Regions from separate parts of the Streptomyces flavovariabilis genome, predicted to be linked through region 1. Evidence: riboswitches for the same ligand, from Rfam matches in the RefSeq annotation. Region 1 holds a riboswitch; each other region holds the start of a gene.
The links. Region 1 has a riboswitch for cyclic di-AMP ahead of IO24_RS0121860 (M23 family metallopeptidase). Riboswitches for the same ligand answer to the same signal wherever they lie in the genome.

Region 2: it holds a riboswitch for cyclic di-AMP, as region 1 does, so the genes downstream of both, IO24_RS0107040 (C40 family peptidase) here and IO24_RS0121860 (M23 family metallopeptidase) in region 1, are expected to answer to the same signal.
Region 3: it holds a riboswitch for cyclic di-AMP, as region 1 does, so the genes downstream of both, IO24_RS0112905 (M23 family metallopeptidase) here and IO24_RS0121860 (M23 family metallopeptidase) in region 1, are expected to answer to the same signal.

Annotation. Positions count from the first base shown of each region.
Region 1 is NZ_JNXD01000011.1:515,741-525,188, forward strand. It holds gene IO24_RS0121825 (ATP-binding SpoIIE family protein phosphatase) at 1-194, shown strand, start outside; gene IO24_RS0121830 (MarR family winged helix-turn-helix transcriptional regulator) at 663-1,166, opposite strand; gene IO24_RS0121835 (GTP cyclohydrolase II) at 1,285-1,926, opposite strand; gene IO24_RS0121840 (MarR family winged helix-turn-helix transcriptional regulator) at 2,061-2,576, opposite strand; gene IO24_RS0121845 (dihydrofolate reductase family protein) at 2,675-3,805, shown strand; gene IO24_RS0121850 (alginate lyase family protein) at 4,011-5,132, shown strand; tRNA gene IO24_RS0121855 (tRNA-Met) at 5,187-5,260, shown strand; cyclic di-AMP (ydaO/yuaA leader) riboswitch at 5,491-5,647, shown strand; gene IO24_RS0121860 (M23 family metallopeptidase) at 5,659-6,693, shown strand; gene IO24_RS0121865 (aldo/keto reductase) at 6,845-7,789, shown strand; gene IO24_RS0121870 (PrsW family intramembrane metalloprotease) at 7,841-9,190, opposite strand; gene trmB (tRNA (guanosine(46)-N7)-methyltransferase TrmB) at 9,248-9,448, opposite strand, start outside.
Region 2 is NZ_JNXD01000002.1:441,372-450,819, forward strand. It holds gene IO24_RS0107010 (DUF5691 domain-containing protein) at 1-204, shown strand, start outside; gene icmB (coenzyme B12-dependent isobutyryl CoA mutase small subunit) at 375-791, opposite strand; gene IO24_RS0107020 (lipase family alpha/beta hydrolase) at 1,316-2,179, shown strand; gene IO24_RS0107025 (M23 family metallopeptidase) at 2,399-3,937, shown strand; gene IO24_RS0107030 (GNAT family N-acetyltransferase) at 3,966-4,499, opposite strand; gene pcrA (DNA helicase PcrA) at 4,601-7,078, opposite strand; cyclic di-AMP (ydaO/yuaA leader) riboswitch at 7,393-7,565, shown strand; gene IO24_RS0107040 (C40 family peptidase) at 7,574-8,752, shown strand; gene IO24_RS0107045 (SLAC1 family transporter) at 8,831-9,448, shown strand, end outside.
Region 3 is NZ_JNXD01000006.1:150,102-159,549, reverse strand. It holds gene IO24_RS0112920 (TetR/AcrR family transcriptional regulator) at 1-449, shown strand, start outside; gene IO24_RS0112915 (SGNH/GDSL hydrolase family protein) at 539-1,324, opposite strand; gene IO24_RS0112910 (DUF6250 domain-containing protein) at 1,470-2,186, opposite strand; gene IO24_RS0112905 (M23 family metallopeptidase) at 2,380-3,297, opposite strand; cyclic di-AMP (ydaO/yuaA leader) riboswitch at 3,302-3,456, opposite strand; gene IO24_RS0112900 (alpha-galactosidase) at 3,772-5,847, opposite strand; gene IO24_RS0112895 (tyrosine-protein phosphatase) at 6,027-6,824, shown strand; gene IO24_RS40600 (DUF6126 family protein) at 6,840-6,959, opposite strand; gene IO24_RS0112885 (helix-turn-helix domain-containing protein) at 6,956-7,600, opposite strand; gene IO24_RS0112880 (aspartate aminotransferase family protein) at 7,722-9,137, opposite strand; gene dxs (1-deoxy-D-xylulose-5-phosphate synthase) at 9,134-9,448, opposite strand, start outside.

The DNA.
Region 1 (9,448 bases):
TGGTGCTGCACAGCGACGGCCTGCCCAGCCGCTGGACGCCGCCCGACGACGGCGTACTGCCCGGCTGCGACCCGGCGGTGGCGGCCGCGGTGGTGCTCCGGGACGCGGGGAGCGCGGCCCGGCCGGTACGGGACGACACATGCGTGGCGGTCCTGACCGCCGGCGGCGTGAGCCGCCACGGCTCGGGGGTCTGAGGGGCGTCGGGGGGCCGGGAGACCGGTGGACCGGCGGGGATCCGGGGCCCGGGGTCCGAGGTCCGGGGTCCGAAATCCGGGTGCAGCGGCGGGGCGCCACGGGCGGCGTGAGCGGCGGGCGATCCGGCCGGCCGCCCGGCAGACCGGGCTCCAGGTGCCCACAGGGGCACTCGGCGACCGGTTCCAGCGGCGGGTCGGGCAGTGCGTGCGGCCGGACACCGCGGGGAGTCGCGGCCCGGGCGGCGGGCTTGCCGCGGGAACTCACGCGAGGCGCAGGCGGGTTGACCTGCGCGGAGCAACCGTCCGTGCGGCCGGGCCGGGCCGAGAAGTCACCGTCCGTGTGGCCGGGCCGGGACGAGAAGTCACCGCCCCTCCAGGTCCGGGCCGCCGGAACTCACGTCCGGGCGGCCGGAACTCACGTCCGGGCGGCCGGAACTCACCGCCCGTGCGGGCCCGCGCTGCCGGAGCTCACAGCCCTTCCGCCTCATCGGCGCCCGGCGTCGTGTCCTGGGCTGCCAGGAAGCCCAGCAACCCCCTGCTCAGCGCCTCGCGTTCCGCCGGTTCCATCGCCGCCAGTGCCGTGGCCAGGGCCTGGGCGCGGCGGCCGGCGACATCGCGCAGGACGCGCTGTCCGTGTGTCGTGAGCCACAGTTGCACCTCGCGGCGGGTGTCGGGGTGCGGGGCCCGTTCCAGCAGGCCGGCCGCCGCCAGGCGGTCGCAGAGGCGGCTGGCCGTGGGAGGGCCGATGTCCAGTCCGTCCGCCAGCGCCGTCAAATTCAGGCCGGGCGCCCCCTGCACGGTGCGCAGCGCCCGCAACTGGTGCGGGGACAGGCGCAGGGACGCCTCCTGCGCGGCGACCGACCACAGCGTCGTCAGAGTCTCCACGGCATCGGCGATCTGTGATGCGAGGGCCTCCGGGCCATCGCCCGGTCCCCTCGCCCGGTGGTCGCCGGGGCCGCCGAGATCGGTCACGAAACGGTCACTTCCATAAAGCTCCGGGTACTGATGAGGTCGCCCTCTTTCAATGGCTGTACCCGATGAACCGGGGGGCAAGCAGCCCGGTTCAGTGCCCGGCCCGACCGGGGGCGGCTCAGCCCGCGCTGAGTTCCGTCAACGCGGCTAGCGGCAGCGTGTGCTGGGTCTGGAGGACCTTCGCCCGCAGGTAGCGGACGTTGTGGGCGGTGGTGAAGACGCCCGTGGGAACGCGGTCGCGGACGCCGACGCCCAGGGACCGCAACTGGCCCGCCTTGTCAGGGTTGTTGGAGAGCAGGTCCAGCTCGCCGATGCCCAGGGCCCGGAGCATCTGGGCCGCCGCCGTGTAGTCGCGGGCGTCCTCCGGCAGTCCCAGGGCCGCGTTCGCCTCGTACGTGTCGAGCCCCTCGTCCTGGAGGGCGTACGCGTCGAGCTTGTTGTAGAGGCCGATCCCGCGGCCCTCCTGGCGGAGGTAGAGGAGCACGCCGCCGCGCTCGGCGATGCGCTCGACCGCCTCGCGCAGCTGCGGGCCGCAGTCGCAGCGGGCGGAGCCGAACACGTCCCCGGTCAGGCACTCGGAGTGCAGCCGCACCAGCGGGACCGGGCCGGGCTTGCCGAGGACCACGGCCACGTGCTCCCGGCCGTCGGCCAGCCCGTGGAAGGTGACGAGCTCGGCGTCGGCCTCGTAGCCGTCGTGGAAGCGCAGCGGGACCCGGACGCGGGAGCGCGGGGTGGCGATGACGTCGGGGGTGTCGGGCATGCGGGGCCTCCGGGTTCCGTTTCCTGCTCGGCTGCACAGCCGTACTGCTTCAGATTTGAAGCAGATCCACGTTCGGGAACCCTACTCTTGCTTTAAATTTGAAGCAATGAGAATCCGGCTCTGTGTGGCGCGCGTCACGAACAGGCCGGTGAAGACCTCCGCCGCCACGGCACGTCGTCCGCCGCCGGCCGCGTCCCGTCCTCCTGGAGTCCCTGCGCGATCGCCGCGGAGATCTCCTCCAGCTGCCCCACCTGCTCCTCGCTGAGCCGGTCGAACAGGAAACTCCGCACGGTCTCGACATGCCCGGGCGCCGCCCGCTCCAGCACGGCGAACCCCTCGTCGGTCAGCGCGGCGATGCTGCCCCGCTTGTCGTACCGGCAGGCCTCGCGCCGCAGCATGCCGTCCTTCTCCAGCCGCGTGACCGCGTACGTCAGCCGACTGCGCGTGATCTTCAGTCGCTCGGCGAGGTCGGTCATGCGCAGCCGCCGCTGCGGTGACTCCGACAGGACGGACAAGATGGAGTAGTACAGGTGCGGCATGCCGGCGTCCTGCTGGAGCTGCCGGTCGATCGCGTCCTCCAGGAGCAGCGAGGCGGCGATGTAGGCGCGCCAGGCGCGCTGCTCATCGGGGGTGAGCCAGCGAGTCGTCATGCCACCAGTGTAGGTTTGTTTCAAACTTGAACCAAGACCCGTCCAGTCCCGCCGTGGACCCCTCCAGTCCCGCCGTCCCGACCAGCCGCGGAGCGTCGATGCCTCACCCGTACGTCCTGCTGTCCGCCGCCGTCTCCCTCGACGGCTACCTGGACGACACCGGACCCGACCGGCTGCTCCTGTCGAGCCCGGCCGACTTCGACCGGGTCGACGAGGTCCGGGCCCGCGTCGACGCGATCCTGATCGGCGCCGGCACCATCCGCGCCGACAACCCCCGGCTCCTGGTGAACTCGGAGAAGCGACGGGCCGCCCGCACGGCCGCCGGGAAACCCGAGTACCCCCTCAAGGTCACTGTCAGCGGCTCCGGCGACCTCGACCCGGACGCCCGCTTCTGGCACACCGGCGGCGACAAAGTCCTCTACACGACCGACCGGGGTGCCGACCGTGCCCGTGCCCTCGGCCTCGCCACCGACGTCGTCCCGCTCGGCCCCGACCTCGACTGGCGGCGGCTCCTCACGCACCTGCACGACGTCCGGGGCGTACGGCGGCTCATGGTCGAGGGCGGCGGCCTGATCCACACCCAGCTCCTCACCCAGGGCCTGGCCGACGAACTCCAGCTGGTCCTCGCCCCGCTCTTCGTGGGCGACCCCCGGGCACCCCGCCTCTTCGGCCCCGGCGGCTACCAGGGCGGCCGCCTGCGGCTGCTGGAGTCACGGCAGATCGAGGACGTGGTCCTCATGCGCTACGAACCGACCGCCCCGGGCACCGGCCCCCTGCCCACCGCCGCCGACCACCACTGGCTGACTCTCGCCTGCGAACTGGCCGAGCGCTGCCCGCCGTCGGACACGGCGTTCAGCGTGGGCGCGGTCGTGGTCGCCGCCGACGGCACGGAACTGGCCCGCGGCCACTCCCGCGAGGCCGGCGACCCGGTCGTGCACGCCGAGGAGGCGGCCCTCGCCAAACTCGACCCGGCCGACCCGCGCCTGCCCGGCGCGACGGTGTACAGCAGCCTGGAGCCCTGCGCCCGCCGCGCCTCCCGCCCCGCCCCCTGCGCCCGGCTGATCCTCGACGCGGGCGTACGACGGGTCGTCACGGCCTGGCGCGAGCCGGACACCTTCGTGACGGACGCCGACGGCAGCGGCCTTCTCGCAGCCCAGGGAGTGGAGGTCGTCGTCCTCCCGGAGCACGAGGAGCGGGCCCAGGCCCCGAACCGCCACCTGCCGGGCTGAGTGCGGGCCGATCGGCCCAACAGATCCTGCGTCCGCACCACCGCCCGGGCCACGCTGCCTCCAGGGCCAGGACGAGAGCACGGAGGCGGCGGCCATGAGGTCAGCGGGGAGACGACGGACGGCGGCACTGCTCCTCGTGCCTCTGGTCACCGCGCTCGCCCTGCTCGTCCCCTCCTTCGATGCCGACGGTCCGGACGCCCGCACCATGGGCCCGGCCCTGTCCTCCGACGCCGCGTTCACCCATCCCGGCGTCCTCGTCGACCGGGACCAGCTGGACGCCCTGCGCGAGCACGTCACCGCCGGGCGGCAGCCCTGGCTGAAGGCGTACCTCGCGATGCGGGACAGCGTGTACGGCTCCTACCGGTACCGGGCCGAGCCGCACGAGACCGTCGTCTGCCCGGCCGGTGACCTTCGGGGCCGGGGCTGCGCCGAGGAGCGTGCGGACGCCCTGGCCGCCTACACCCAGGCCCTGCTCTTCACCGTCACCGGCGAGCGGCGGCACGCGGAGAAGGCCCGGCAGATCATGGACGCCTGGTCGGCAACGCTGCGCCGGCACACCGGGGAGAAGGCCGCGTTGCAGGCCGGCTGGACCGGGTCGGTCTGGGCCCGGGCCGCCGAGATCGTGCGGCACACGCCCGGCGCGGGCTGGCCGGCCGCGCGGGTGCGGGGCTTCGAGGACATGCTGCGCACCGTCCACCTTCCCCAAGTCACCTCGTCCGACCCGGACTTCACCGGCACCTGGGACCTCGTGGCGACCGACGCGGTCATCTCCGTCGCCGTGTTCCTCGAGGACCGCCGGGCCTTCGACCACGCCCTGGAACGCTTCCGGGAGCGGGTGCCCGCCTACTTCTACCTGGAGGAGGACGGCCCCGTGCCGCTCACCGTGCCCGGCTCCGGCGTGGACGGCCCGCAGCGCATGGCGTCGTACTGGTTCGGGCAGACCACCTACCGCGACGGCGTCTCCCAGGAGACCTGTCGCAGCTTCCGGCACGTCGGCGCCTCGCTCGCCGCCACCGCCCACATCGCCGAGACGGCCTGGCACCAGGGCGTCGACCTCTACGGCGGGAGCGAGGACCGGCTGGCGGCCGCGCTCGCCCTGCACGCCCGCCACGAGCTGGGCGAACGCGCACCCGAGTGGCTGTGCGGCGGGCGCGTCGAACGGAACCTCGGACCCCATCTGGAGGTCGCCCTCCACCACCTGGAGGAACGGCGCGGCCGGCCCGTCCCGGCCGCGCACGAGCTGGCCGCACGGGCCCGGCCCGCCGGCACCGACGACCTGTTCACCGCCTGGGAGACCCTGACCCACGCGGGCGCCCCGGCGGGCTGAGCGGAGGGTGTGCACGAGGTGCCCCGCGGATGGCGTACACTGGAGTCACAACGACGCGGGGTGGAGCAGCTCGGTAGCTCGCTGGGCTCATAACCCAGAGGTCGCAGGTTCAAATCCTGTCCCCGCTACTGAAGGCCGAGGGCCGGAGAACCACCCCGTTCCGCACCGCAACTGACGCACCGTCAAAACTCGTCAGTTACTTGTGTGGCGGTCAACTCGCCCGATTTAGCCCCGTCATGGCAGGTAAGTCCGCACGAAAAAGGTTAATGATCAAGTGGAATCGCTGGAATACCCCTCGCGCGTCTATTAACGTTCGATAACGCAGCGCGGTCGTCCCAGCCGTCACAGAAGGCGGCTCCGTGCGCACGTGCCGAATCCCGAAAGGGAACCGGGGAACCACCACTTGGGGTGAATCGGGCGTATACCACCGTGGCAGCACGGCCGGTATACGCGCGTAGGAGACCTTCCTGCTCCGAACCCGTCAGCTAACCCGGTAGGCGAGAAGGAAGGAAAGGAGCACGCCCACGTGGCGTCCAACCGGCCTGCCCCCGCGGCCCCGTTCGCGCCGAAGCGCGACACAGACACCTTCGGCTACGGCGGTCAGCACACCGACGAGGGCCCGTTCCAGGAGTGGAACCCCACCGAGGAGTCCATCCGTCCCGTCCGCGGCCGGCATCGCGTCACCAAGCAGCGCGGCGGAGGCCTCGCCCGCAGCTCCACCGTCCTGGGCGTCGGCGTCATAGCCGCCGTGGGTGCCGGCGGCATGGCCAGTGCCCAGACCGGCAAGCCCCCGGTGTCCATCTCCGTCCCGGACCTGCCCTCGGTGGGTTCCCTCATCTCGGACGACGACACCCCCGAAGGTTCCGCCACCCCGCTCAGCAGCCTCGGCACCGTCACGGCGGACACCGAGCAGGGCACCTCCGAAGCCGGCGCCGGTGAGGCGCTGCGCGCCCGGATCATGGCCCAGGTCGAGCACCAGCAGGACCAGATCGAGACCAAGGCCGCCCAGGACGCCGCGGCCGCCGCCGAGAAGGCAGCCGCGGACGCCGTCGCCAAGGCGGAGAGGGAAGCCAAGGCCAAGGCCGCCGAAGCCAAGAAGAAGGCGGAGGAGGAGGCCAGGAAGAAGGCCGAGGCCGAGCGGCTCGCCGCCCTCGCCAAGCAGTTCACGCTGCCGACCTCCTCGTACACCATCAGCTCCAGCTTCGGCCAGGCCGGCGCCTACTGGTCCTCCGGCTACCACACCGGCCTCGACTTCGCCGCCCCCACGGGCACGCCGATCAAGGCCGTCCACAGCGGCACCATCACCGAGGCGGGCTGGAACGGCTCGTACGGCTACAAGACCGTCCTCACCCTCGATGACGGCACCGAGATCTGGTACGCGCACCAGTCCTCCATCGGCGTCAGCGTCGGCCAGAAGGTCAGCACCGGCGACGTCATCGGCCGCGTGGGCGCCACCGGCAACGTCACCGGGGCGCACCTTCACCTCGAGGTCCACTCCGGTGGATCCTCGAGCGGCATCGACCCGATGGCCTGGCTGCGCGGCAAGGGACTGAACCCGTAAGCGGTACACGCCCGTTGAAGCACCGGCGACCCTGACGACGACCCCCCGACGTCAGGGCCGCCGGTTCTTTCGGCGTGCCACGGGACGGGCTTACGGAAGCTTTGCGTCAACTGCGGAATGAGGCGCTCCGGTACGGGCGTTGACAGTGGCCATGACTTCTCTCCGCAAGCTCGGCTCCTCCGACCTCGAGATCTTCCCGCTCGCCCTCGGCGGCAACGTCTTCGGCTGGACCGCCGACCAGGACCAGTCGTTCGCCGTCCTCGACGCCTACACCGCCGCCGGCGGCAACTTCATCGACACTGCCGACTCCTACTCGGCCTGGGGCGAGGGCAACCGGGGCGGGGAATCCGAGACCGTCCTCGGAGCGTGGCTCAAGGCCCGCGGCAACCGCTCGGACGTCGTCGTCGCCACGAAGGTCAGCCAGCACCCCGAGTTCCGCGGCCTGTCCGCCGACACCATCAAGGCCGCCGCCGACGCCTCCCTGCGGCGCCTCGGCACCGACCACATCGACCTGTACTACACGCACTTCGACCAGCCCGACGTGCCCGTCGAGGAGATCATCGGCGCGCTCGACAGTCTCGTGAAGGCCGGGAAGGTGCGGCACATCGCCGCCTCCAACATCTCCGCCGAGCGGCTGCGGGCGTCCCTGGAGTTCTCCGAACGCGAGGGACTCGCCCGGTACGTCGCCCTCCAGCCGCACTACAACCTGGTCTCCCGCGACACCTACGAGGGCGAGCTCCGGGACCTCGCCGAGCGGACCGGTCTGGCCGCCGTGCCGTACTTCGCGCTCGCGTCCGGCTTCCTCACGGGCAAGTACCGGCCCGGCACGACCGTGGCGAGCGCGCGGGCGGGGAGTGCGGCCACGCACCTGGAGACCGAGCGAGGGCGGCGAGTGCTCGCCGCCCTCGACGAGATCGCCGGGGCGCACGACGTACCCGTGGCCACGGTGGCTCTGGCGTGGCTGGCCGCCCAGCCGACCGTGGCGGCGCCGATCGCTTCCGCGCGGACGGTGGAGCAGCTGCCCGCGCTGACCGGCGTCGGCGAGCTGACGCTCTCGGAGGCCGAGATCGGGCGGCTCACGCAGGCCTCGGCCTGATCCCGGGTCTCGGCCCGCTCCCGGGTCTCGGCCTGATCCGGACGGCAGGTTTCAGGAGCGGTACGGGTTGTACGCGGGGTACGGCGCCGGCTGGGGGCCGTACCCGTACACCCCGTACACCGGCCAGGGCGGGGCCGCCACCGGGACCGGAGGGGCGGTGATCCGCGCCGCGTGGTCCAGCGCGGGGCGGGCCGCTTCCCGGCGCCGCCACAGTTCGCCGAGCAGTTCCCGCTCCCGTTCGGCGAAATCCGCCCCGGCGCGGTCCCGCCGGGCCCGGTGCCGCAGGAACGCCAGGGACGTCGCATACGCCTCGTACCGCGCCACCTCCCGGGCCGCCGCCCTGCCCGCGTGACGCCGGGCGTACTGGCGGGCGATCCGCCGGGCCCGCATCGAGCCGAGCGCGTACGGCTCCGCCGGGGTCAGCCAGCCGGCCACGGCGTAGGCGGGCAGCTCCGCACGTACGGTCTTCAGCTCCCGCTGCCGGGTCCAGATCACCAGCCACGTCAGCAGCCCGAAGATGGGCACCATGAACGCCGCGTAGACGGCGAAGAACCCGTACTCGCCGAAGGCCGAGGAGCCGTTCCACATCGCGTGCATGCCCATCGCGAGGAGCAGCCCGGCCAGCGGGAAGGCGCCGCGGCGCAGGTGCCGGCGGTCCGCCGAGAGCGCGGAGATACCGAAGCCGATGCCGGTGAGGACCGTGAACAGGGGGTGCGCGAACGGCGACATGACGATGCGCACGAAGAAGGTCGCCGCCGTGACGGAGGCGATGCCGGTGCCGCCGGTGAGCTGGTCGGTGCCGAAGGCGGTGCCCAGGTAGAGGATGTTCTCCGTGAACGCGAAGCCGGTGGCGGTCACGCCGGCTATGACGACGCCGTCGAGGATGCCGGTGAAGTCCCGGCGCCGGAAGAGGAAGACCAGGAGGACAGCCGCGGCTTTCGCCGACTCCTCGACCACCGGCGCTATCACGGTCGCGCCGAGGGTGTCCGCGCTGGACGGGTCCGCCGTCGCCGTCGCTATCCATCTCGTCGCGAAGCTGTTGGCGACGATCGCTATCAGCGCCGCCGCGCAGGCGCCCCAGGCGAAGCAGAACAGCAGATTCCGCCAGGGGCCGGGCTCGACCCGGTCCAGCCAGCGGAACGCGGCTATCAGCAGGGGCACCGGGAGGACGGCCAGCCCCAGCCCGACGAGGAACCCTTCCGTGCCGGTCTCCTCGCGGACCAGGGCCAGGATGACGAGGCCGGACAGCGCGAGGAGCGTGCTCAGCGCGCCGTAGCGGACCCAGGCGCGCTGCCACCAGTGGGCGTGCCGCAAGGAGCCGGCAGTGCCCGGGCCGCCGGTGAGGGGCACGCCCTCGGCGGGACCACTGGGGTACGACGGGTGCGGGGGGCTGGTGGCCACGGCTTCGACCCTAACGACGGATGGGCGCTGTCCGCAGGCGCGAGAGGCCAGGGATGGTCAGGCGCCGGCGGGGGGCTGGTCCTCGTGCTGTACGCGACGGAAGAGGAGGTCGTTCACGACATGTCCCTTGTCCAGTCCCTGGCCCTCGAAACGGGTCAGCGGACGGAAGTCGGGACGCGGCGCGAAACCGCCGTCCGCCTGCGTGTTCTCGAAGTCCGGGTGTGCCGTGAGGACATCGAGCATCTGTTCGGCGTACGG
Region 2 (9,448 bases), on a different contig from region 1:
TGGAGTTTCAGCGGAGTCATGGGCCTGGCCGAGCGCTGCCTCGACCCGTCCGAGGCCTCCCGGCTCGACGCCCTGCTGGCCGTGCCGGACGAACCGGAGAACGCGTCCCCGGGAGCCGGCGGCTACTGGGCGGAGGCTTTCCAGCGCCTGGTCACGACCCTGCGTCTGCGCGCGGCGATGGCGGAGGAGCTGGGAGCGGCCTGACCCCTGTCCGCCCGTCCGGCGACGGGTGCCCTCCGGCAACCGGCTGCCGCCGGGCGTGCCGGCGGCCGGGACGGCCTCCGGGGGCAGCCGTCCCGCCGGAAGATCTCCACCGGCGCGAGAAGGCGCCGGTCCCGGCCGGACAAGGTGCCCCGGGCCGAGACGCCGGAGGGCTACGCCTCCGCGGGCTGGCGCGCGTTGGTCCGGACCCAGTCCACGATGGATGCCGTCGTCGCGCCCGGAGTGAAGATCTCCGCGACGCCCTTCTCCTTCAGCAGGGGGATGTCCGCCTCGGGGATGATCCCGCCGCCGAAGACCAGGATGTCCTCCGCGTCCCGTTCCTTGAGCAGGTCGATCACCGCCGAGAAGAGCGTGTTGTGCGCTCCGGAGAGGATGGACAGCCCGATCGCGTCGGCGTCCTCCTGGAGCGCCGTGTGGACGATCTGCTCGGGAGTCTGGTGAAGCCCGGTGTAGATGACCTCCATACCGGCGTCGCGCAGGGCCCGCGCGATCACCTTGGCCCCGCGATCGTGGCCGTCGAGCCCCGGCTTGGCCACCACCACGCGGATCGGACCGGCTGCCACACCCATCACTGCCTCCATGAAGCGACTACATCCATCCGTACCGACAAGTACCGCACACATCGGGCAAGCCGTACACGCCGCACCGCACGGACACCCCGCCCCGAACCGTCCGGGCAAGTGAACGAACGTTATCTCCAGCATCCCGCAACCGGCAGTTTCGGGGTGCATACCGAGGGGGAAATCACACGATGGGACAAGCGCAAGGGGAGCCGCACCGAGGTTGCCGTACCGCCGCGCCGTCCACCACACACTGCGGCGGTCGGACACCTCCGCGAAGGCACGCAGGGCAAGCACCGCACGCACGGCATGCAGGGCAGACACGGCGCACCATCGGGGAGCCTCGTCACCCCACCGATCGGGGACCTCCGTCGCACCACCGGCGTCACACACGCCACACGCCGCGCTCTGCCCCCGCAGCTCACGCGGCTCACGCCGCTTTCGCGGTCTCGGCCGGCCGTCTTCGCAGCTGCTTTCCACGAGGGCACACGGGGGGCGGAGCCGTCCTCCCGCGTGCCGACAGGAGGTCGGCCATGAAGGTCACCAGGGCTGCTCTGCCCTTTCTTCCGTTCTGCGAGCGGCTGCTGCCGGGCAGACTGGCCGGACTCTCCATGGCTCTGCTGAAGGCCACCGCCCTGGAGATCGCGATCCTGGCCGGGCATCTCCTCCTCTACCCGTCCGGCATCACCCAGGAGCGGCGCGCCCCCGTCCCGGCGCTGCCCGCGGACGGCACCGCCCAACTGCCCACGGAGGCCAAGCCGCCGGTCCTCCTGCTGCACGGGTTCATCGACAACCGCTCGGTCTTCGTCCTGCTGCGCCGCAGCCTCGCCCAGCACGGCAGGCAGCAGATCGAGTCCCTCAACTACTCGCCGCTGACCTGCGACATGCGCGCCGCCGCCGAGCTGCTCGGCCGGCGCGTCGAGGAGATCTGCGAGCGCACGGGGGCCGACCGGGTCGATGTCGTCGGGCACAGCCTCGGCGGCCTGATAGCGCGTTACTACGTGCAGCGGCTCGGCGGCGACACACGCGTACGGACCCTTGTCACGCTCGGCACGCCGCACTCCGGAACCCGAGTGATGCCCGTGGCGAACGCGCACCCCATCGTGCGCCAGATGCGCCCCGGCTCATCGGTGCTCGAGGAGCTCACTGCGCCCGCCCCTGACTGCCGTACGCACTTCGTCAGCTTCTGGAGCGATCTGGACCATGTGATGGACCCACCGGAGACGGCCTGCATCGACCATCCCGATCTGACGGCGCAGAACGTGCGCGTGACCGGCATCGGCCATCTCGCGCTGCCCGTGCACCCCGCCGTCGCGAACGGCATACGGCAGGTCCTCGACACGGCCCAGCCGGGTGAACCGTCCGTTGAACACACCAATGGTCTGACGGTCGCCTGAGACTCGTCATACAGCGATCACTCCACGCCGAAGTACCGATCAACTTCGAACAAACTTCGAACACAGGGCCAAACCCGTGCCCGCCGTCCGCCGAAACACGGCCGAATGCCCGTTTCCTGCGTGCGCGAAACCTGCGGAAGATTGTCGTGCCCGCGTACCGCCGGGTACAGTCGCCGCACTGCTCTGGCAGCCCCTGTTGTCGAGGCGAAAGAGAAGTTGGTGAACGACCGTCACCCGTCGGGGACCATGACCCCGGCTCCGGCTTCCGACGCCGCCTCCGCGCCCTGCGCGCCGTACGGCACCCAGGAAGCCCAGTACGGCGACTTCACCACGTACGGCGACTACGCCGCCACCGGATTCGACTCCACCGGTACACACGGCACCGGTTTCGATGCCACCGGGCACGCCACCGCGAGCTTCGCGACCGACCCCCTCTTCGGGGACATGCCGGGCAGCGGCCAGGACACGGGAACCTACGACACCGGCCACTGGCCCACCGGCACGCACGAGAACGTGCACTACGACGCGTACGCGGCCCAGCACCACGCCGCCTACGACACCGGCGTCTACGACACGACTTCCTGGACGGCCGAGCAGCAGCCGATGCCGGTCATCCCGTCCCAGGCCCCGTCTCCCGAGGCCACCGGCCAGTGGGAGGCCGGTTCCTGGCTCCAGCCCGACCAGTCCGGCAACCCCGCCGACCACACCCAGCAGTGGGAATGGGGCACGCAGACGTTCGACACGGGTGCCTACGACGCCACGCAGTGGAACTCCGACGGCACCGCCGCACCGGCTCCCGAGGCGTACGAGCACCCCGCCGAAACCATCGACCAGCACGAGACCGCGACGTTCGACCAGGTCACGTACCACGCATCCGACGGGGCCGGCTACCACGACCCCGCCGCGGACGGCGGGGAGCCGGCCGCCACCGGTGAACTGCCCGTCGTTGCCCCGCTCCTGGACGGTCAGGAGGACGTCGCTGCCGCACCGTCCTCCCGAGCGGCCTCACGCGCCGGGTCCCGTTCCCGCCGCCGTACGCCCCCCAAGCGCTCGGCACTGATGACCATCGCGGTGCCGTCGGCGTGCGTGATGGGTGTCGCCGGGATCGCCGCCGCCTCCGTCGGCAGTTTCGCCGAAGACAGTGCCGCGGAGGCGCAGACGACCGCGGCGGACGCGCAGCCGGTCAAGCCGGCCGCCGCCAACAACAGGCTGGACACACAGCTGCAGAGCCTCGCCGCCGGCGCCGACGACTTCGCCGACCGGGCCAGCCGTACGCAGGAGCGCATCGACCTCAAGGCCCAGCAGGCGGCCGAGAAGAAGCGCGCGGCGGAGGAGGCGGCCCGCAAGGAGCGGCTGCGCCCCAAGTTCGCCCTGCCGGTCGCGCGGCACGGACTCAGCGCCTACTACGGCCAGTCCGGCATCAACTGGATGTCCCTGCACACAGGCATCGACTTCCCCGTCTCGTACGGCACGACCGTGATGGCCGCGACCGACGGCACCGTGCGCACGCAGTGGAACAGCGCGTACGGCAACATGATGATCGTGACCGCGAAGGACGGCACGGAGACGTGGTACTGCCATCTCTCCACCTACACGGTCCCCTCCGGTACGACCGTGAAGGCCGGCGATCCCATCGCCCGCTCCGGCAACTCCGGCAACTCCACCGGCCCGCACCTGCACTTCGAGGTGCGCCCGGCCGGCGGATCGGCGATCGACCCGCTCCCGTGGCTGCGCAGCCACGGCGTCGACCCGGCGTAACGCCCATCGCTCCTGATGTGGGACGCGATTACTGTGACAACGGGCCCGAAGCCATAGGCACGGACCCGGCCGCCCAGGTGTACTCGAACTCGGGCAGTGCAAAGCCCTGCTCGAACAGGCAGACGCGCTCGTCGGTACGCAGAGCGCCGTGTCGCTCGTAGAAGGCAATGGCGTGTGTGTTGGCGCGCAGTACCTCCAGACAGACATCCCGCCCGGGATGCTCGGCGGCAGCCCACGCGAGAGCGTGCCGGAGCAGTCGGCCGCCGATGCCGGAACCCGTACGGCCTGGCCGGGCATGCAAGTTGTCGAGAAGGATGCGGCCGTCGGGGCGCGGAACGAGGTACGCGAAACCGTCCATCTCGCCTCCGCTCACGGCCACGAACAGTCCTGCAGCCGGCTGCGGCTCCAGAATTCGTCCGTGCCATAGCGCCAGCCGGTCCTCGAGCAGGGGGCCGCTCAAGAAACTACTCGGCATGATCCCCGCATACGCCGTACGCCAACTCTCCGCGTGAAGCGCCGCGATCTGTTCCACATCGCCCCGCGTACCCGTTCTGATCTCCATGTCGACGAGCGTCGCGTATGGCCTCGGGCGTTGTCACCTCCGTAAGCCTCAACCGGCGACCGGTCTTCCTTCCCGTGCCGTCCGGGGCTCACCTCACAGAACTACAGCTTCTCCACCGGCGCGTACCGCAGCAGCAGCCGCTTCGGCTTGGTCTCGCCGAAGTCGATCGTCGCCTCGGCGTTCCCGCCCGTCCCCTTGACCGCGACGACGGTCCCGAGCCCGAACTGGTCGTGCGTGACCCGGTCCCCGACGGCCAGGGACACCACCGGCTTCTCGGAGGAGCGGCGCGTGGCGAAACCGGAGGCTCCCGACGCCGACGAGCGTGAGCGGGACGAGGACAGCGAGGCCGCCACCGCCGAGACCGGCCCGGAGGACGCGGGCGAGGTCGCTCCCGTCCGCTTCCACTCCAGGTGGGTCGGCGGGATCTCCTCCAGGAACCGGGAGGGCGGGTTGTACGACGGCTGGCCCCAGGCGCTGCGCAGCGTGGACCGCGTCAGATACAGCCGCTCCCGTGCGCGCGTGATGCCGACGTAGGCCAGGCGCCGCTCCTCCTCCAGCTCCTTGGCCTGCCCGAGGGCGCGCATGTGCGGGAAGACGCCGTCCTCCATGCCGGTGAGGAAGACGACGGGGAACTCCAGGCCCTTGGCGGTGTGCAGGGTCATCAGCGTGATGACGCCGTCGCCGTCCTCCTCGTCGGGGATCTGGTCGGAGTCGGCGACCAGCGCGACCTGTTCGAGGAACTCGGACAGGGTGCTCTGCTCCCCCTCGCCGCGCTCCTGCTCGAACTCCATGGCGACGGCGGCGAGTTCCTGGAGGTTCTCGATCCGGGTCTCATCCTGCGGGTCGGTGGAGGCCTGCAGCTCGGCGAGGTACCCGGTGCGCTCCAGGACGGCCTCCAGCACCGTGGCCGGTCCGGCGCCGGACTCGACGATGGTGCGGAGGTCCTCCATCAGCGTGTTGAACCGCTTGACGGCGTTGGTGGAGCGCGCGGCCATGCCGTACGCCTCGTCGACGCGCTTGAGCGCCTGCGGGAAGCTGATCTTCTCCCGCTGGGACAGGGCGTCGATCATCGCCTCGGCGCGGTCGCCGATGCCCCGCTTGGGGACGTTGAGGATCCGGCGCAGCGGCACCGAGTCCTCCGGGTTGGCCAGCACGCGCAGGTAGGCCAGGACGTCCCGGACCTCCTTGCGCTCGTAGAAGCGGACACCGCCGACGACCTTGTAGGGCAGGCCGACGCGGATGAAGATTTCTTCGAAGACACGGGACTGGGCGTTGGTGCGGTAGAAGACGGCGACGTCGCCGGCCTTGGCCTCGCCCGCGTCCGTGAGGCGGTCTATCTCGTCGGCGACGAACTGCGCCTCGTCGTGCTCGGTGTCGGCGACGTAGCCGGTGATCGTGGCGCCCGCGCCCGCGTTGGTCCACAGGTTCTTGGGGCGGCGGGACTCGTTGCGCTCGATGACCGCGTTGGCCGCGCTGAGGATCGTCTGGGTGGAGCGGTAGTTCTGCTCGAGCAGGATCGTCGTCGCGTCCGGGTAGTCCTCCTCGAACTGGAGGATGTTGCGGATCGTCGCGCCACGGAAGGCGTAGATCGACTGGTCGGCGTCACCCACCACGCACAGCTCGGCGGGCGGGACCTCGGCCTCGGGCGGTACGTCGACGGGATGCTCGAAGGTGCCGACGAGTTCCCGCACGAGGGCGTACTGGGCGTGGTTGGTGTCCTGGTACTCGTCCACGAGGACGTGCCGGAAGCGGCGGCGGTAGTGCTCTGCGACGTCCGGGAAGGCGCGCAGGAGATTGACCGTCGTCATGATCAGGTCGTCGAAGTCGAGGGCGTTCGCCTCGCGCAGCCGTGACTGGTACATCGCGTAGGCCTGGGCGAGGGTCTTCTCGAAACCGTCGGCGGCCTGGGCGGCGAAGTCCTCCTCGTCGATCAGCTCGTTCTTCAGGTTGCTGATCTTGGCGCTGAAGGACTTCGGCGGGAAGCGCTTGGGGTCGAGGTCCAGGTCGCGGCAGACCAGGGCCATCAGGCGCTTGGAGTCGGCGGCGTCGTAGATCGAGAAGGAGGACGTGAAGCCGAGCTTCTTGCTCTCCCGGCGGAGGATGCGCACGCACGCACTGTGGAACGTCATGACCCACATGGCGTTGGCGCGCGGGCCCACGAGCTGCTCGACGCGCTCCTTCATCTCGCCGGCGGCCTTGTTGGTGAAGGTGATCGCGAGGATCTGGCCCGGGTGCACGTCCCGCTCGGCGAGGAGGTGGGCGATGCGGTGCGTGAGCACCCGGGTCTTGCCGGAGCCGGCGCCGGCCACGATGAGCAGCGGGGAGCCGGAGTGGACGACGGCGGCGCGCTGGTTGTCGTTCAGCCCCTGCAGGAGGGCGGCGGTGTCCACCACCGGGCGCGGGGCGCCGTCCCGGTAGTAGGCGTCCCGGTCCGGGGGCGCGTCGAACTTCCCGCCGAACAGATCGTCCGGAATCGGCTCCGGTACGTGCTCGTCCTCGGGTGGCGGCGGGGGCTCGTCCGCGGGGCCCCGCTGGGCCTGGAGGTTCGCCAGGAAGCTGTCGTCAAAGAGGCTGCTCATCGCTCTCCGAGTCTAGGGCGCCCCACTGACAGCCCGCCGCCGCCCTGAGAACATCGCCCCGCGCCAGGGATCACGCCGCCCGCCGGGCGGCGCATTGTCGCCGTCCATGACCACCTGATCACGCCCTGCTACAGCCCCCGCATTCATGCATCTTCCAGGACCAACCCCCCTCGATTGTTCACCCTCTGCAATGCTCATGAGCAAGGTCACGAAAATGTATCGGGCATATCACCCATCAACCTTCACAGAGGCCACACGAATTGGCTACGGTGCGACCAGGCCGCATGACCCCCACCGGCGAACGTCGCCGGGCCGCGCGGCCTCCGCCGAGTCCGGCGTGCCGCAGCGGCAGCCGGAGCCGGGGACCCAACCGTGAACCTGGGGTGAATCGGCCCGACTCCCTGCGCGGAGAAGGCCGTAGGGCAAACCTTCCGAACCACCCGCCCGAACCCGACAGCTAACCCGGTAGGCGGAACATGGAAGGAGTCGCCTCCCTTGGCGTCGCACCGCAAGTCGCGTCCTACGGGTACGCGCGTGGCAGGCATACGGACCCCCGCCCTCGCAACGGCGGCCCTCACGTCCGTGGCCCTGCTGTCCCAGTCGGCCAACGCCGCCCCCGAGGCCGACGACAAGCCCAGCCTGGAGGAAGTCGAGAAGAAGGTCGACGACCTGTACCGCCAGGCCGAGTCGGCGACCGACAAGTACAACGCGGCCAAGGAGAAGACCGCGAAGCAGCGCAAGCGCGCCGACGCCCTCCTCGACGACGTCGCCCAGCGCACCCAGAAGCTCAACGAGGCGCGCGAGCAGCTGGGTTCCTTCGCCTCCGCCCAGTACCGCACCGGCGTCGCCGCCCCGGACACGGCGACGTTCCTGCTCGCCGACACCCCGCAGGACTACTTCGACCAGACCCAGTTGATGGACCGGATGACGGGCCGTCAGAAGGTCGCGGTCGACGACTACGTCACGCAGCAGTCCGAGACGATGGAGAAGCGCCAGGAGGCCACCGAGAGCCTCGAGACGCTCACCGACTCGCAGGGCGACCTGAAGACGGCGAAGGCCACCGTCCAGCGCAAGCTCGCCGACGCGCGCGAGCTGATGTCGAAGCTGACCGCCGAGGAGAAGGCCCGGCTCGCGGCGATCGAGAAGGAGAAGCGGGAGGAGGCCGCCCGCAAGGCCGACGAGCTGGCCCGGCAGCAGGCCGCGCAGCAGCGGGCGCAGGACGAGGCCGCCCGGCAGCAGGACAGCGGATCATCGTCGTCGGGGTCGTCCGGCACCGGCTCGTCCTCCTCGACGCCCCCGGCCGACTCCTCGTACGCCACCAAGGCCGAGAAGGCGCTCGCCTTCGCCCGCGCCCAGATCGGCAAGCCGTACGTGTGGGGCGCCGTCGGCCCCGGCTCCTACGACTGCTCGGGCCTCACCCAGGCCGCCTGGAAGGCCGCGGGCGTCACCCTGCCGCGCACGACCTACGACCAGGTGAACGCGGGCACCACGGTCCCGCTCTCCCAGGCCCAGCCCGGTGACCTGGTCTTCTTCTACGACGATGTCACCCACGTCGGGGTCTACATCGGCAACGGCATGATGATCCACGCCCCGAAGCCCGGCACGTATGTGCGCGAGGAGTCGATCTACTACGACGGCGAGTCGGCGATCCACAGCGTGGTACGCCCGGCCTGAGCGGTCTCGTTGCGATTTTGAGGGGCACGCGCGCGTGCCCCTCTCGTAACGCGTGCGGCGCTCTCTAGCATCGGCGCTATGTCCGGTCCCTCTCCGTTTGCCGCCTGGTGGGCGACCTATGCGCTGGCGACCGGCATCGTGTCGGTCGGTCTCGACTCGGCGGGCCACGAGGTCCTCTCCCGCATCGCTCTCGTCCCGGCCTGCGCGGCCTGGCCGGCGGCGGCCGCGGGCCTCGCCCGGCGGGCGCCCGGCGGATGGCGGGCGGAGACGCCGGCCGCGCTCACCACCGTGGCGGCGGCCGCCGTCCTCGGCACCGGCTTCTCCGCGGCCGGCCGGCACTCCCTCGCCGGGGCGCTGCTGGCTCTCGCCCTGCTGCTCTGGGCGGTGCTGCTCACCGTGGAGGACAGGGGGCGGCGCGGAACGGTGTTCCTGCGCTGTGTGGCCACCCAGGGGCTCGCCGTGCTCGGCGCCACGCTCGCCGCGGCCGAGGCGGCGGCCTGGCTCGCCCACGCGGCCCTGGTGCTGTTCTGGCTGGGCCTCGCGCTCTACGGCTTCGCCCTGTTCCGCTTCCAGCCCCGGCAGGTGGAGGAGGGCCGCGGCGACCACTGGCTCGCGGCCGGCGCCCTCGCCGTCTCGTCACTGGCCGGGGCGAAACTCCTCAGCGCCGACAGCGCACGCCTGTATCTGTGGAACGAG
Region 3 (9,448 bases), on a different contig from region 1:
AGCAGTTGGTCGCCGCCGCGTTCCGGCACGCGGCGGAGGGCGACCTGGCGCATCTGCGCAAGCTGCTCGGCCGCCGTGCACCGGCGCTGCGCCGGCTGCGGTCGGCCGTACGGTGGTACGCCCCGACCGGGCAGGCCAAGGGCTGGCGGCTGTGGATCGAGGGCTGGGCGGCGGCGCTGCGCGACCCCACGCTGCGGGGGGTGGCCCAGGACCTCGACCGGCAGTGGAAGGCGGCCCTCGCCGAGGTCATCGCGGAGGGCGTGGCCGCCGGCGAGTTCCGCTGTCCGGACCCACAGGGCACGGCCCTCCGTCTCACCGCCCTCCTCGACGGCCTCGCCGTCCAGCTGACGTCCTACGCCGGGGCGGTGCCGCGAGCGCGGGCCCAGGAGTGGGTGGAGGAAACGCTCGTCCGTGAACTGGGCCTGGAGGAAGAGCGGCTGGCCACCTAGGGGGTTTCCGACGGCTCCTGGAGGCCACGGCTGCGACGCCTGCGGGCCGTGCCGGTGTCCGGCACGGCCCGCAGGCGCGGGAGCCGCTCTCACGCCACCGGTGCGATCCGCATCCTGATGTCGTCCGGCGACAGCGCCCCCTTGGCCGTCACATGGTCGCCCGACGACTCCCCGCGCAGCCGGCGCCCGATCCACGGCACCAGGAACTCGCGCGCCCAGGCGACGTTGTCCCGCCGCACGTGGAGCGCGCCGCGCGGGGGCAGCGGAGGCCACTCCTGCTCGGGGTCGGCCGGCACGTCGAGGCCGAGGACCTGGCCCGCGCGGAGCGCCACGCGCGTGTGCCCCTCGGGCGACAGGTGCAGCCGGTCGGCGTCCCAGGCCCTGCGGTCCCGCACACTGCGCAGGGACCACAGGTCGAGCACCGGGCAGCCGTACCGGTCGGCGATGGCCCGGACATGTCCGTTGTACGTGGCGATCTTGCCGCGCAGGTGCTTGAGCACGGGCACGCCACGGGTGTCGAACCCGGTCGTCACCATGACTGTGCCGGACACGGCGGTGAGCCGGGCCAGGGCCCGCTCGAAGCGCTCGGCCACTTCGTCCGGGTCGGTGCCGGGCCGGATGATGTCGTTGCCCCCCGCGCAGAACGAGACGAGGTCCGGGGCCATGTCGACGGCCCGCGGAACCTGGTCCGCCACGATCTGGTCGAGGAGCCTTCCGCGTACGGCGAGATTGGTGTACCGGAAGTCGCCCTCGGGCCTGCGGTCGGCGAGAAGCACGGCGAACCGGTCGGCCCAGCCGACGAACGCCCCGTCGGGGCCGGGATCACCGACGCCCTCGGTGAAGCTGTCCCCCACCGCCACGTACGACCCGATCACTGCTCTGCTGTCACTCTTCGAATCGTCTGCCACAACAGCTCATGATTCACCTTCGAATGTGACCTACGCGACCGTAGGAAAGGGTTGACGGGCGGTGAGATAAGCCACTCCTAAAGTGTTCGCCAACTCCGGAATACACCGCTTGTCATGGATGTTTCGGAGTGAGCCGCCAGACCCGGAATCCACTGATCCGGAAATGGCTCCAGACGGTCCGGAAGGCGAAGTGCCCGCTCGTGTAGGGCTGCGGATCGGTGTGGTCGAAGACGAGCCGTCCGTTGTTCCACCATTGGACCGTCGAGCCGTCGGAGACGATCCGGACCCGGTTCGGCTCGCCCGGGACCAGCAACGGCTCGGTGTAGTCGAAGACCAGCGGGCGGACGCCGGGCTCGCCGACGTAACGGCGCAGCCGGGTCGTGGTGTTGTGGTTGGCGCCGTAGCCCGCGTAGTACGTCGTGAGGTGATCGTACTCGTCGAGGGCGCCGCCACGCGGCGTCGCGAAGAGGTCACCCGGGGAGCGGACGTCGGTCGCGTTCCAGAAGTTGTTGAGGTCCGAGACCCGGTCGTTGACCCCGCCCTCGGAGACGGGAGTGGCGGTGTACTCGAGGAGGTACGGCCCTGCGAGCCGCCGCCTGAACCACACGGTCGCGCCGCTCGGTACGTCGATCTCCAGGATGCCGCGGGAGGCGGTGACGGTGCCGCCGTCCTGGAGTTCGGTGACCCACTGCCCGAGGCCGTGACAGAAGTCGTCGTGGGCGATGAGGCGGCGGTGACGGGGCGCGGCGTGCGCGGCGGACGTGGGGGCGAGGGCCGCCAGGGCGGCCCCGGCGGCCAGGGCTCCGAAGGCTCTGCGGGTGGTCGGCACGGTGACACAACTCCTCGGGATCCGCCGGGAAGGCTCGGGAAAGCGCTTGCACTCCGGACGGGGTCACTCTGTCCCAACTGCCGCCGCCTGTCGATCCCTTGGGGCGGTCAGCGGCACGCACACACCGAAGGCCGGACCCGGGGATCGGGGTCCGGCCTTCGGTCGCGTGTCAGGCAGGCGGTCGTGCGGCCGGTCAGCCGACGGAGACGCCGTGCGAGCGCAGGAAGGCGACCGGGTCCACGTCCGAGCCGTAGTCCGGCGTGGTGCGGATCTCGAAGTGCAGGTGCGGTCCGGTCACGTTGCCGGTCGCGCCCGACAGGCCGACCTGCTGCCCGGCGGTCACGCTCTGGCCGGCCGAGACGGAGAGCTGGGACAGGTGGGCGTACTGGGCGTAGTGGCCGTCGTCGAGCTTGATGACGACCTGGTTGCCGTAGGCGCCGCCCCAGCCGGCGGAGACGACCGTGCCCGCGCCGACCGCCTTGAGGGAGGTGCCGGTCGGGACGACGAAGTCGACACCGGTGTGGTAACCGCTGGACCACATGCTGCCGGACATGCGGTAAGGCGTGCCGACGGTGGCACCGTCCACCGGGAGGGCATAGCCACTGGAGTTGCTCTCGGCGGCCGGCTTGGCGGCGGCAGCCGGCTTCGCGGCGGTCTCCGCCTTCGGGGCCGACTCGGCGGCGGACTGCTTCGGGGCCGAGGCCTTCGGCGCGGACGGGGCCGAGGGCTTCGGCGCGCTCGCCGCCTTCTTGCCGATCGACAGCTTGAGGCCCGGGTGGATCAGCGACGGGTCGGAGCCGACGGCGTCACGGTTGTCCGCGTAGAGCTTCTTCCAGCCGCCGCTGACGTTCTGGTCGTCGGCGATCTTGGCGAGGTAGTCGCCGGCCCGCACGCTGTACGTGCGGGCACCGGTGGCCTTTTCGGCGGCCTTCTTCTCGGCCGCCGGAGCGGACTGGGCGGCCTTCTCCGGAGCCGACTGCGGGGTGGCGGCGTGGGCGCCGGCGGCCCCCATGAGCGGCAGGGCGAGGGCGGCCCCGCCGGTTCCGGCGACGGCGATGGAGCGGGTGAAACGCTGGGTTTTGGGGCGGCGGTGCTTACCCTTCGCGGGCATGGCGAATTCCTCTCCGTCGCCTGCGAGGTGAGCTGTCGGGTGCGGGCTGGAGATGCCCGGCCGCGCCGGGGCGCGGCTTAACCCCAAGCCGTTCCGGGAACCGGAACAGGCGTCTTACCTGTGGGTCCCCCGCTCCTGCCGTACGTCGGGTCAGTGTGTGGGGCTCCGGGCGGCGGCAGGATTAGGCGTCCGTCCGGATTGGTGTGGAACGTAAGCGACCAAGACGCAATGGGACAAGCTTGCGGTTGCCCGTGACGGTGTTTTTCTTGACGCGCCGGCACCTGCGCCGTCACCGAGCGTGGATTACCGATCTCCCGCTTTCCTCAATGGCCCTGCACAATGCCGGAATTACGTGAGCATGGCGACAACGCATCGTCACGAATATGACGATGGTCACGCACCCCGACCTCATCTCCTTTACGATCGGGGCACGTTATCCCTTAGCGACCGAAGCGCTTTATTCGGACAGAACGGCTACTTCCGCTTAAGGCGGACGACCGCGGCGTCCAGATCCCCGCTCAGGCCGACCCGCAGTCCGTGATGAAGCAGCACGGCCCCTCGGTGAACTTCGCCCGTTTCGAGGCATTCGTACGATGCGGTCGGGTCGAGGGCGCGCAACCGGAGTGCCGGCACGGGCTCGCCGTAGCGCTGCGCCTGGAGCCAGGCGAGGACGACGGTCTCGTCGCCGAGGGTGTACTGCACGGCGCTCGGTCCGCCCTCCGGGGGCCGCAGCCGGTACAGGTCGCCGCGCTGCACCACGGGCCGGATCTCCTTGTAGAGAGCCACCCACTCCCCCGCCTCGGCGAGCTCCCCCTGCGTCCACTTCGTGAGGTCGCCGCCGACCCCGAGCACCCCGGCCATGGCGCTGACGAACCGGAACTTCAGGGAGCTGGCCCGGTGGTTGAGCATGGCGTTCGGGCTGTCGGTGACCCAGGCGGCCATGACCCGGGCCGGATGGATCTGGCTGAAGCCGTGCTGGATGGCGAGCCGGTCGAGCGGGTCGGTGTTGTCGGAGGTCCACACCTGGTCCGTGCGGCTCAGCACACCCAGATCGATCCGGCCGCCGCCGCCCGAGCAGGACTCGAAGGCCACGCCCGGATGGGCCGCCCGCAGCCGGTCCAGCAGGGCGTACAGGCCGCGCACGTGGTCGATCCACAACCGCTGCGGGTAGGGGTCGTCCGGCCAGCCGGCGTCGGTGAAGCAGCGGTTGAAGTCCCACTTGACGTAGTCGATCGGCGCGCCGGCGAGGAGCCCGTCGAGCTGCTCCCACAGGTACTCCCGGACATCCTCGCGGGCGAGGTTCAGTACGAGCTGATTGCGGAACTCCGTCCGCTTTCGTCCTGGTTGGTACTGCACCCAGTCGGGGTGTGCGCGGTACAGGTCGCTGTCCGGGTTCACCATCTCGGGCTCGACCCAGATCCCGAACTGCATGCCGAGGCCGTGCACGTGATCGGCGAGCGGCTTCAGCCCGCCCGGGAAGCGGTCGGGGTTGGGGCTCCAGTCGCCGAGCCCGGCCCGGTCGCTGATGCGCGCCCCGAACCAGCCGTCGTCGACCACGAACAGCTCCACGCCCATGGCGGCGGCCCGCTCGGCGAGCGCCCGCTGCTGCTCCTCGGAGATGTCGAACTCGGTGGCCTCCCAGGAGTTGAACAGCACCGGCCGGTCCTGCCCGGCGTCCGGGATCACGTACGCCCGCTGGTAGGCGTGCCAGGCGCGGCTCGCCCCGCCGAAGCCGCCGTCGCTCCAGAGCCCGGCGAAGAGGGGGGTCGTGTACGACTCCCCCGTGCCCAGCGTGAGCAGGCCCGAGTCGTCGTAGCCGGCTCCGCCGGTGATCTGCACGCGCGCGTCCGGGAGCTGGGCCACGGCGATGCGCCAGGACCCGGACCAGCCGAGGGCGCAGCCGTAGACCTCGCCGTGCTCCTCGGTGGCGTCGGTGTCCAGGGCGACCCACGGCAGGTGCTGGTGGGAGGTGTGGCCGCGGCGGCTGCCGATGACCTTCTCGCCGTGGGTGAGGGCAGAGCGCGTCAGTCGGGACTCGGCGCCCCAGCGGCCGTGCAGCTGGGACAGCCGCCAGGCGTCACGGTCGGGCAGGGTCCAGGTCGCGGAGTCGGCGCGCAGCAGCTCGACGGCCGGACCCCGGTTGTCCAGGGTGACCCAGCGCTCGACGACGTCCGTCGAGGGGCGCATCCGGTAGTGCAGCGTGACGGCCAGGTCGCCGTCGCGGAACCGGAGCCGCAGCTCGTCGTCCTCGGTGTCGTGCCCCTCGAAGATCCACTCGGTGCCGCGCCGCTCGGCCGTGCGCACGGACAGGGCGGGGCGGACGAAACGGGGGCCGCCCTCGACCGGGTACTCCTCGCGTCCGTCGAGCGGGGACTCGAAGGGCCAGTAGTCCGGCAGCGGCCGGACGGCGAGGGCCTCGGCGTCGGCGAGGCCGATCCGGGGACCCCAGTGCAGGTGCAGCAGCTCGCCCCGTTCGGTGACATGGACGGCGTAGCTGCTGGCCGGGCCGGAGAGCACCCACGTACGACCGTCTTCGGAGATGTCCAGCATCATGCCCTCACAGATTCGAACAAGCCCGACCAGGTGCGACCAGGCGGCAACATCATCAAGGGCCGCGGGGGCTCCGGGCAACGCCTGTGGACAACTCATTGCCCCAGGCAGGCATGTCGTATCGTCGAGTGACGCCCGCCGACGAGCCGCGCCGGCGGCGCCGAAGGGGAGGAGCCCTCGTGACACAGCAGGTCCCGTCGACCGAGCCCGAGCTGGCCGGAGTGCGCAACTTCCGTGACGTGGGCGGACTTCCGACCGTGGACGGACGGCGGCTGCGCCAGGGAGTGCTGTTCCGCAGCGGTCACCTGGCCCACGTGACCGGGGAGGACGCCGCGTTCCTGACCACCCTGGGCCTGCACACGATCTTCGACTTCCGCAACGCGGCCGACCAGAAGCTCGAGGGGCCGGACGTCGCGCTGCCCGGCGTGCGCAATGTGAACCTGCCGCTGAGCGACCCCGCCGACGGCGCCGAATTCTGGAAGATGGTCCGCGACGGGGACCTGGACCAGCTCCGCGCGATCCTCGCCGACGGCAAGGGCGCGGACCGGATGATCGCCTCGTACCGCATGATCATCAGGGACCGCACGGGTGAGCACTCCCAGGTGCTGCACGCGCTCGCGGAAGACAGCGTCCCCGCGCTGATGCACTGCGCGGCGGGCAAGGACCGCGCCGGTCTGTCCGTCGCGGTGACACTGCTCGCGGTGGGCGTCGAGCGCGAGGCGATCGTCGACGACTACCTGAAGTCGAACGCCAAGCACCGCCGTTACAAGGTGCATCGCAGCAGCTCCGCCGCCTCGGCCTACTCCCCCGAGGTCATGGAGCTGCTCAGCCCCCTCTTCGACGCGCGCGCCGAGTACCTGACGGCGGCCTTCGACACCATCGAGGAGACCTGGGGCGGCGTCGACACCTACCTGGAGAAGGGGCTGAAGCTCACCCCGCAGACCCGGGAACGGCTGCGCGAGCGGCTCCTCGACTGAGGCGCCCGGGCGGAGCTATTTCGCGCCGACCTCGAACAGCAGGTACACGAACGCGGCGAAGACGTGCCCGAGGACGAGATAGATGAGCAGCCTCACCCACAGGCCGCGGGAGAACTTCTCTTCCATGTCCCTCATGACCCGCCTCCCGGGGTGGGGCCCAGGCACAGGGCGGCCGTGGGACTCTGCAGCAGGGTGTGGACGAAGAGCAGCTCGACGCCGTCGTGATCCTCGGCGGCGATCCGGTGCGGAGTGAGCGAGTCGAAGTGGGCGCTGTCGCCGGCCGCGAGCCGGTGCGTGGTGTCTCCGAGGCGCAGCCGCAGCCGGCCGCGCAGCACATGGAGCCACTCCTCGCCGGGGTGGACGCGCACGATGTCGCCCTGAGAGCCATGGGGGACGTGGACGCGCAGGGCCTGCATCCCGCGGCCGGGGGCGCCGGCCTGCCAGTAGGTCCAGCCGCCCGCCGCCGTGGGTTCCATGTCGGCCGCGCGGATGACGGAGTCCCGTTCGGCGACCGTCTCGCCGAGCAGTTCGGAGACCGTCGTACCGTAGACGCGGGCGAGTGCGAGCAGCATCGGCAGCGAGGGCTGGCGCTGCCCGGTCTCCAGTCGGGAGAGGTGGGCGGGCGACAGGCCGGCGGCGCGGGCCGCGGCCTCCAGCGTCAGGGAGGCCTGGCGCCGCAGCGCCCGCAGCTGGGGCGCGACGGCGGTCAGCGCACCGGCCGCCGGTTCGGCCGGTGAGTCGGCCCCGGAGGGCCGCTCGGTCTCGGAGGAGCTCATGCCTCCATTCAGCCGGAGCCTTGCCTCAGCGGCAACTTTCTTGCCTCACAGGCAAAAAGCCAGGGGAGTCTCAGCGTGTGCGACCGACGCGGAGTCCGAGCGTGGGCGACCGATCGGAGTCTCAGCGGTTGGCGACCGCCTGCTTGACGAGCGTCTTGCCGAAGTCCCACACCAGCCCGCCGTTGTGCGCGTCGTCCATCACGGCCGTGAAGGCGTCGACGAACCGGTCCACCTCCCGCTCGCCGATGATCAGCGGCGGGATCAGCTTGATCACCTCCATGTGGTCGCCGGAGACCTGGGTGAGGATCCGGTGCCGCTGCAGCAGCGGGACGACGACCATCTGCGCGAAAAGCCCCTTGCGGGCGGCCTGGAGCATGGCCCAGCGACTGCGCAGCTTCAGCGACCTGGGCCGGCCGAACTCAATGCCGATCATCAGGCCCCGGCCGCGGACCTCGGCGAGCATCTCGTAGGTGTCCGTCAGCGCCGCGAGCCGGGATCTGAGCTGCTCCCCGGTGGCCCGGACCTTCGCGATGATCTGCTCGTTCTCCATCACCGACAGCACCGCGAGGCCCGCCGCCATGGCCTGCGCGTTGGACCCGAAGCTCGCCGAGTGGACCAGCACCCGGTCCATGGACGAGTAGACCTTCTTGAAGATCCAGTCCTTGCCGATCGTGGCGCCGACCGGCACGTAGCCGCCGGAGAGCGCCTTGGCCACGCACACCAGGTCGGGTTCCACGCCGTCCTCGTGCTGGTAGGCGTAGAAGTCGCCGGTCCGGCCCAGGCCCGTCTGCACCTCGTCGGCGATGAGCAGCGCCTTGTGCCGGTGCAGCAGCTCCTGCGCCGCCCGCAGCCAGCCGGGCGGGCCCTGCAGGACGCCCTTGCCCTGGATCGGCTCGACGATCAGCGCGGCGACGTCGCCCTTCTTCAGCTGCCGTTCGAGTGCGTCGAGGTCGCCCAGGGGAACGGCCGTGTCGGGCAGCAGCGGGGCGAAGCCGTCCCGGAAGCCGGACTCGCCGTTCACGGAGAGGGAGCCGGTGGTCAGGCCGTGGAAGGCGTGCGCGCAGTACAGGACCCTGGGCCTGCCGGTGACGAACCGGGCGAACTTCAGCGCTGCCTCCACCGCCTCGGTGCCGCTGTTGCCGAAGAACACCCGGTCCAGGTGCGGGCTGTGCGCGAGCAGCTTCTCGGCCAGCAGGCCCGGCAGCGGCTGGCAGTCGAACCGGGTGAGATCGGCGAGAGAGGCGTCCAGCACATCGTGCAGGGCCTTGCGTACGACGGGGTGGTGGCGGCCGAGGCCCATCACCCCGAACCCGGCGAGCATGTCCAGGTAGTCGTTGCCGTCCGCGTCGTGGAAGTAGGCGCCCTCGGCGCGCTCGTAGACCTTGTCGAAGCCGATGGTGTGCAGCATGCGCGGGAGCTGGTGGTTGAGGTACCGGGTGTGCAGCTCGTAGCGCTCGGCTCCGCGCTCGGCCAGCAGCTTGCCGAGGTCGAACTCCCCGGCCTGCGACGGCTCCGACGCGGACTCGGCGGTTGTCATTCCTGTGGCTCCTTGGACTGCTCTTGCTTGACGGCCAGGCTCGCGCTGATCCGTCCGGCGACCTCGACGGGCGTCAGGCCGATGTCGGCGAGCACTTCACCGCGCTTGGCGTGCGCGAGGAACTGCTCGGGGATGCCGAACCGCCGCACCGGCACGTCGACGTCGGCGTCGCCGAGGGCCAGCGCCACGGCCGAACCGACCCCGGCCGCGCGGCTGTTGTCCTCGACGACGGCGACCAGGCGGTGCTCGGCGGCGAGGCCGGGGAGCGCCGGGTCGACGGGTTTGACCCAGCGGGGGTCGACCACGGTGCA